One region of the Kitasatospora sp. NRRL B-11411 genome, then DNA from elsewhere that is predicted to be linked to it. Evidence: predicted binding sites of a transcription regulator. Region 1 holds the regulator's gene; the other holds the start of a gene.

Region 1 (3,701 bases):
TCTCCCCCGCGTCTCCGCGTGTCCGCGTCCCGCGCAGCGGTCCCGCCCCGCTACCCCCAGCGCCCCGTGCGGCCCAGCAGCAGCGCGCCGGCCGCGACGCCCGCCGTGGAGGTGCGCAGGACGGACGGGCCGAGCCGGTACGGCGCGGCGCCGGCCTCCGCGAAGGCGGCGATCTCGTCCGGGGAGACGCCCCCCTCGGGTCCGACCACCAGGACGATCTCGCCGTCGGCCGGCAGCGCGGCGGCGGCGAGCGGCAGCGAGCCCTCCTCGTGCAGGACGGCCGCGAAGCTCGCGGCCGCGAGCAGCGGCAGCAGCTGCCGGGTGGTCACCGCGTCCCGGACCTCCGGGAAGCGCAGCCGCCGCGACTGCTTGCCGGCCTCGCGCGCGGTGGCCCGCCACTTGGCGAGCGCCTTGGCGCCGCGTTCGCCCTTCCACTGGGTGATGCAGCGGGCGGCGGCCCAGGGCACGATCGCGTCGATGCCGGCTTCGGTCATGGTCTCGACGGCGAGTTCGCCGCGGTCGCCCTTGGGCAGGGCCTGGACGACGGTGATCCGGGGCGCGGGGGCGGGTTCCTCGCGGACGGCGGTGACCAGCACGTCGAGGGCGTCCTTGCCGTGCAGCGCGGCGACGGTGCCGTCCGCGCCGCGGCCGCGGCCGTCGGCGAGGGTGAGCGCCTCGCCGGGCTCCAGGCGCTTGACGGCGACGGCGTGCCGGCCTTCGGGGCCGTCGAGGCGGACGGTGGCGCCGGGGGCGGTCCCGGTCAGGTCGTCGACGACGAACACGGGTGCGGTCATCGGTGCAGCGGTCCTCTCAGCAGGAGCCCGGCCGGAACCGGAGCCGTCAAAAAAGCCGGCCGGGAACGGCGGGGGCGCGCAGCCCCTGCACCGTTCCCGGCCCGGGTCGTTCGGGTCTCACCGGCCGTTGAAGGCGTCCTTCAGCCGGGAGAACAGGCCCTGCTGGCCGGGCGCGAACTGCCCGGAGGGACGCTCCTCGCCGCGCAGCATGGCGAGCCGGCGCAGCAGCTCCTCCTGCTCCGGGTCGAGCTTGGTGGGCGTCTGCACCTCGACGTGCACTATCAGGTCGCCCCGGCCGCCGCCGCGCAGGTGGGTGATGCCGCGGCCGTGCAGCGGGATCGACTGGCCGGACTGGGTGCCGGGCCGGATGTCGACCTCCTCCAGGCCGTCGAGGGTCTGCAGCGGCACCTGGGTGCCGAGCGAGGCGGCGGTCATCGGGATGGTGACGGTGCAGTGCAGGTCGTCGCCGCGCCGCTGGAAGGTCGGGTGGCTGGTCTCGGCGATCTCCACGTACAGGTCGCCGGCGGGGCCGCCGCCGGGGCCGACCTCGCCCTCGCCGGCCAGCTGGATCCGGGTGCCGTTGTCGACGCCGGCCGGGATCTTGACGGTGAGGGTGCGGCGGGCGCGGACCCGGCCGTCGCCGGCGCACTCCGGGCACGGGGTGGGGACGACGGTGCCGAAGCCCTGGCACTGCGGGCAGGGGCGGGAGGTCATGACCTGGCCCAGGAAGGACCGGGTGACCTGGGAGACCTCGCCCTTGCCGCGGCACATGTCGCAGGTCTGCGCGGAGGTGCCGGGCGCGGCGCCCTCGCCGTTGCAGGTGGTGCAGGTGACGGCGGTGTCGACCTGGAGTTCCTTGGTGGTGCCGAACGCGGCCTCCTCCAGGGTGATCTCCAGCCGGATCATGGCGTCCTGGCCGCGGCGGGTGCGCGAGCGCGGGCCGCGCTGGCCGGTCGCGGCGCCGAAGAAGGCGTCCATGATGTCGGAGAAGCCGAACCCGGCCGCGCCAGCGCCGAAGCCGCCCGCGCCGCCGCCGTTGGGCGACAGCGGGTCGCCGCCGAGGTCGTAGACCTGCCGCTTCTGCGGGTCGGAGAGGACCTCGTAGGCGGCGTTGATCTCCTTGAACCGCTCCTGCGTCTTCGGGTCCGGGTTCACGTCCGGGTGCAGTTCACGGGCGAGGCGCCGGAACGCCTTCTTGATCTCGTCCTGCCCCGCGTCGCGTCGGACGCCGAGTACCGCGTAGTAGTCCGTGGCCACCAAATGCTCCGGTTTGTTCCGCCTCTAGAAGTGCCTGCGACAGCACGCTGCTTGTTGCGCCGTTCCGCTGCGGCCGCCCCGCTACGACTCCGCCAGGATCTGGCCGACGTACCGTGCCACCGCGCGCACCGCCCCCATTGTGCCCGGGTAATCCATCCGGGTCGGACCGATCACTCCCAGCTTTGCCACGCTCTGGTCGCCCGAACCGTAACCGACCGAGACCACCGACGTGGAATTGAGCCCCTCGTAGGCGATCTCGTGGCCGATCCGGACCGTCATCGCCGAGTCCGCCGTCTCACCCAGCAGGCGCAACAGCACCACCTGCTCCTCCAGGGCCTCCAGGACCGGCCGGATGGTGAGCGGGAAATCATGGCCGAAACGCGTCAGGTTGGCGGTGCCCGCCAGCATGATCCGTTCCTCGTTCTGTTCGGCCAGCGCCTCGAACAGGACCGCCAGCACGGTGCTGACCGCGGGCCGGTCGGCGGGCTCGAAGCCGGCCGGCAGGTCCTCCAGGACGGTCGGCACCTCGGGCAGCCGGCAGCCGCCCGCCATCCCGTTGAGCTTGGCCCGCAGCTCCCCGAGCAGCGCCTCGCCGACCGGGGCCGGGCAGTCGACCATCCGCTGCTCGACCCGGCCGGTGTTGGTGATCAGCACCAGCATCAGCTTGGTCGGGGTGAGCGACACCAGTTCGATGTGCCGCACCGTGGAGCGGGTCAGCGACGGGTACTGGACCACCGCGACCTGCCGGGTCAGCTGGGCGAGCAGCCGCACCGTCCGGGCCACCACGTCGTCCAGGTCGACGGCGCCCTCCAGGAAGTGCCGGATCGCCCGGCGCTCGGGGGCGGTCATCGGCTTGACCTCGGCGAGCCGGTCGACGAACAGCCGGTAGCCCTTGTCGGTGGGGATCCGGCCCGCACTGGTGTGCGGCTGGTGGATGTACCCCTCCTCCTCCAGCGCGGACATGTCGTTGCGGACCGTGGCCGGGGAGACGCCGAGGTTGTGCCGCTCCACCAGGGCCTTGGACCCGACCGGCTCCTCGGTGCCCACGTAGTCCTGGACGATCGCCCGGAGCACCGCGAGGCGCCGCTCGTCGAGCGGTCGGACCGGCGGGCGCGTGTCGATCAGTCGGCCGTCGGGCTTGCCGTCCTCTGGCATGGGGCACGCACCTCCGTCGTCGTCCGTTGACCCGGTGTCTGACCCGGCCTGGCACTCAACTGGGCAGAGTGCCAGAACCGTACGTGCCAGTGTACGGCCCGGGCCTGACGGCAGGAACGGTCCACCCACGTGATCCTCGACCGAAGCGCCCGCGGCCCGCCCCGCGCGTGTCGCTTTCCCACCGAATTCCCATCGTTTCGGATGGTGCCCGCGGGGCCGCCCGGTGGCAGCATCGAAGGCGAGCGGGACGGACGGCCGCGGCGGCGCGGTCCGGACCGCGCGACGCACGAGGAGGAGCAGCGATGTCGGCGCCACAGCACTCCCGGTTCACCCCCGACCGCGGCCTGACCGGCCGGATGGTCACCACCATGTTCCTGATCGGGCTGGTCTACGTCGGCTTCACCGGCCTGCTGATCGTGCTGCTGCGCGGCGCCTGGCCGCTGGTGGTGCTGATCTCCGGCGGCCTGTTCGTCGCCCAGTTCTGGTTCTCCGACA
Region 2 (3,701 bases), on a different contig from region 1:
GAGGCGATGGAGGCGGCGTTCTCCAGGGCGGAGCGGGTGACCTTGACCGGGTCGATGACGCCGGCCTTGACCAGGTCGCCGTACTCGCCGGTGGCGGCGTTGTAGCCCTGGCCGGCCTCCAGCTCGGCGACCTTGGAGGTGATGACGTAGCCCTCCAGGCCGGCGTTCTGGGCGATCCAGCGCAGCGGCTCGGCGAGCGCCTTGCGGACGACGGCGACACCGGTGGCCTCGTCGCCGGACAGGCCGAGGCCGTCCGCCAGGACCTTCGCGGCGTGGACGAGCGAGGCGCCGCCGCCGGCGACGATGCCCTCCTCGACCGCGGCGCGGGTCGCCGAGATGGCGTCCTCCAGGCGGTGCTTGCGCTCCTTGAGCTCGACCTCGGTGGCCGCGCCGACCTTGATCACGCAGACGCCGCCGGCCAGCTTGGCGAGGCGCTCCTGGAGCTTCTCGCGGTCCCAGTCGGAGTCGGTGTTGGCGATCTCGGCCTTGATCTGGGCGACCCGGCCCGCGACCTCGGCGGAGTCGCCGGCGCCGTCGACCACGATGGTCTCGTCCTTGGTGACGGTGATCCGGCGGGCGGTGCCGAGCACGTCCAGGCCGACCTGGTCGAGCTTGAGGCCGACCTCCTCGGAGACGACCTGGCCGCCGGTGAGGGTGGCGATGTCGCCGAGGATCGCCTTGCGGCGGTCGCCGAAGCCGGGGGCCTTGACCGCGACCGCGTTGAAGGTGCCGCGGATCTTGTTGACCACCAGGGTGGAGAGGGCCTCGCCGTCGACGTCCTCGGCGATGATCAGCAGCGGGCGGGAGCCGCCGGCCTGCAGGACCTTCTCCAGCAGCGGCAGGAGCTCCTGGATGGAGGAGATCTTGCCCTGGTTGATCAGGACGTACGGGTCCTCCAGGACGGCTTCCTGGCGCTCCGCGTCGGTGACGAAGTACGGCGACAGGTAGCCCTTGTCGAACTGCATGCCCTCGGTGAACTCGAGCTCGACGCCGAAGGTGTTGGACTCCTCGACGGTGATCACACCGTCCTTGCCGACCTTGTCGATCGCCTCGGCGATCAGCTCGCCGACCTGGGCGTCCTGGGCGGAGAGGGAGGCGACGGCGGCGATGTCGTCCTTGCCCTCGATCTCGCGGGCCACCGAGAGCAGGTGCTCGGAGACGGCGGCGACGGCCTTGTCGATGCCCTTCTTCAGGGCGGCCGGGCCGGCGCCGGCGGCGACGTTGCGCAGGCCCTCGTTGACCAGGGCCTGGGCCAGCACGGTGGCGGTGGTGGTGCCGTCGCCCGCGACGTCGTTGGTCTTGGTGGCGACCTCCTTGACCAGCTGCGCGCCGAGGTTCTCGTACGGGTCGTCGAGCTCGACCTCGCGGGCGATGGTCACACCGTCGTTGGTGATGGTGGGGGCGCCGAACTTCTTGTCGATGACGACGTTGCGGCCCTTGGGGCCGATGGTCACCTTGACGGTGTCGGCCAGCTTGTTGACACCGCGCTCCAGCGAGCGGCGGGCGTCCTCGTCGAACTGCAGGGTCTTCGCCATGGTCCCGTTTCCTCAGGGGTAGGTCTGCGTACGTGGAGCAACAACCGCGCCCCGGGCCCCTGTCGGTGCGACACGGATCCGGGGCGGGCTGGGACGTCTTACTGCGCGGACGTCTTACTTCTCGATGATCGCGAGGACGTCGCGGGCCGAGAGGACGAGGTACTCCTCGCCCTGGTACTTCACCTCGGTGCCGCCGTACTTCGAGTACAGGACGATGTCACCGACGGCGACGTCGAGCGGCAGACGCTGGCCGTCCTCGAAGCGGCCCGGGCCGACGGCCAGGACGACGCCCTCCTGGGGCTTCTCCTTGGCGGTGTCCGGGATCACCAGGCCGGAGGCGGTGGTGGTCTCGGCGTCGAGCGGCTGGACCACGATGCGGTCCTCGAGCGGCTTGATGGCAACCTTGCTGCTGGTGGTCACGTCCGAGCTCCCCTTCGGAGATTACGGGGTTGTCTAACAGGTAGGTGGCGACTTCTGCGCGCCCGCCGTCGCGGGGGTCGGACACGCTTCATCGCGTTAGCACTCTCCCTGGGGGGAGTGCCAGGAACGACCTTAGGACGCCGTTAGCACTCAGTCAACCAGAGTGCCAACGACGTCGTGTCGGATTCGCGCCCGCCACCCGCCGCACGCCCCCCGGGAACGGGTACCCGCGCCGGACGGAGCTGAGCCCGGGTACTCAGGCGGTACACCAACGGCCCGGCCAGGATGGGCACATGACGACGATTCGACGCCCCGCCGGCCGGGACGCGCTGCACGCGACGTGGCTGCTGGCGCTGGAGGTGCTGGCGCTGGCCCAGTTCCCCCAACTGCTGACCATGCTGAGGTTCAGCTACGCGTACGTGGCCGATCCGTCGGTCTTCGGCCTGCCGGGGCAGCTGGTCGGGGGCTTCCTGCTGGTGGGCGGCCTGGGCCTGCTGGGCGCCGTACCGGTGCTGCTGGCGACCGGTGTGCTGGTGTCGCGCCGCCTGGGCCTGCGGCTCGCACCGGCGGCGCTGCTGGCGGGGCTGCCGCTGGGGGTCCTGCTGGCCTTCTCGCCGCTGGCGCCGCGCTGAGCACGGGCCCGCGCGGGTTGAGTAGCGGCACTCAGGCGGTGCGCCGATCCCCTTGCCACGCTGGGCACATGACGACGATTCGACCGTCCGTGCGGCGGGACGCGTTCCACGCGGTGTGGCTGCTGGCCCTGGTGGTGCCGCTGCTGATGGCGGTCCCGTACCTGTTCGTGGTGGGCGTGTTCGGCCTGGCCGTGATGTCCGAGCCGGACGGGACCGGCGACGGGGCGGGCTCGGCGGTGGCGGTGTGCGGGCTGCTCCTGCTGCTGGCGGTGGCCGTGCCGGTGCTGGCGACGGCGCTGACCGCCCGGCGGGGGTACCGGATCGCGCCGCTCTCGCTGTGGACGGCGGGCCCGGTGCTGGCGGTGGCGCTGTCCTCGGTGGTCGGGCTCTGAGCACCGGCGCCGGGCGGGGACAATGGCCCGGTGGAGATCGAGTCGTTCCGGGCGCTGCTGACCGAGCAGGGGCAGGCGCTGCTGGCCGAGTTGCGGGGGTTCACGGCGGCCGGGGAGCTGGCGCTGGCGACCAGGCTGCGGCGGGAGTACCCGGCGGAACTGGTGCGGGCGGCGTTCGAGCAGGCCCGGCTGCGGCAGCGGGCGGAGGCGAAGTTCGGGGCGGACGCCGCTTCGATGTACTTCACCCAGCACGGGGTGGAGCAGGCCACCCGGCGGTCGGTCGCCGAGTGGCGGGCGGGCCGGTTCGCGGCGCTGGGGGTGCGGCGGCTGGCCGACCTGTGCTGCGGGATCGGCGGGGACGCCGTCGCGCTGGCCCGGGCCGGGATCGCGGTGCTGGCGGTCGACCGGGACGGGCTGACCTGCGAGGTGGCCCGGGCGAACGCGGCGGCGCTGGGCGTGGCCGACCTGGTGGAGGTCCGGCAGGCGGACGTCGCGGAGGTCGACACGGCGGGCTTCGACGCGGTGTTCACCGACCCGGCGCGGCGCACCTCGCGCGGCCGGGTGTTCGACCCCGAGGCGTACTCGCCGCCGCTGTCCTGGGCGGTGGAGGCGGCCCGCGGCGCCCCGTTCGGCGCGCTGAAGGTGGCGCCGGGCATCCCGCACGAGCTGGTGCCGGAGGGCGCCGAGGCGGAGTGGGTCTCGGACCGGGGCGAGGTGAAGGA

Evidence for each region. Region 1 encodes HrcA, which represses chaperone genes, less so after heat shock. Its sites were predicted from a motif close to TTNGCACTCNGNNNNNCNGAGTGCNAA; they were not measured.
Region 2: groES (co-chaperone GroES) is a predicted target of HrcA. The motif match lies at 2,099-2,125, and genes of this name have one in related genera.

Annotation. Positions count from the first base shown of each region.
Region 1 is NZ_JOGH01000010.1:129,968-133,668, forward strand. Features, by position in the region: gene IH44_RS0107560 (16S rRNA (uracil(1498)-N(3))-methyltransferase) at 51-794, opposite strand; gene dnaJ (molecular chaperone DnaJ) at 912-2,051, opposite strand; gene hrcA (heat-inducible transcriptional repressor HrcA) at 2,133-3,206, opposite strand; gene htpX (zinc metalloprotease HtpX) at 3,509-3,701, shown strand, end outside.
Region 2 is NZ_JOGH01000001.1:161,605-165,305, forward strand. Features, by position in the region: gene groL (chaperonin GroEL) at 1-1,535, opposite strand, end outside; gene groES (co-chaperone GroES) at 1,650-1,955, opposite strand; gene IH44_RS0100735 (hypothetical protein) at 2,249-2,587, shown strand; gene IH44_RS0100740 (hypothetical protein) at 2,656-2,979, shown strand; gene IH44_RS0100745 (class I SAM-dependent methyltransferase) at 3,010-3,701, shown strand, end outside.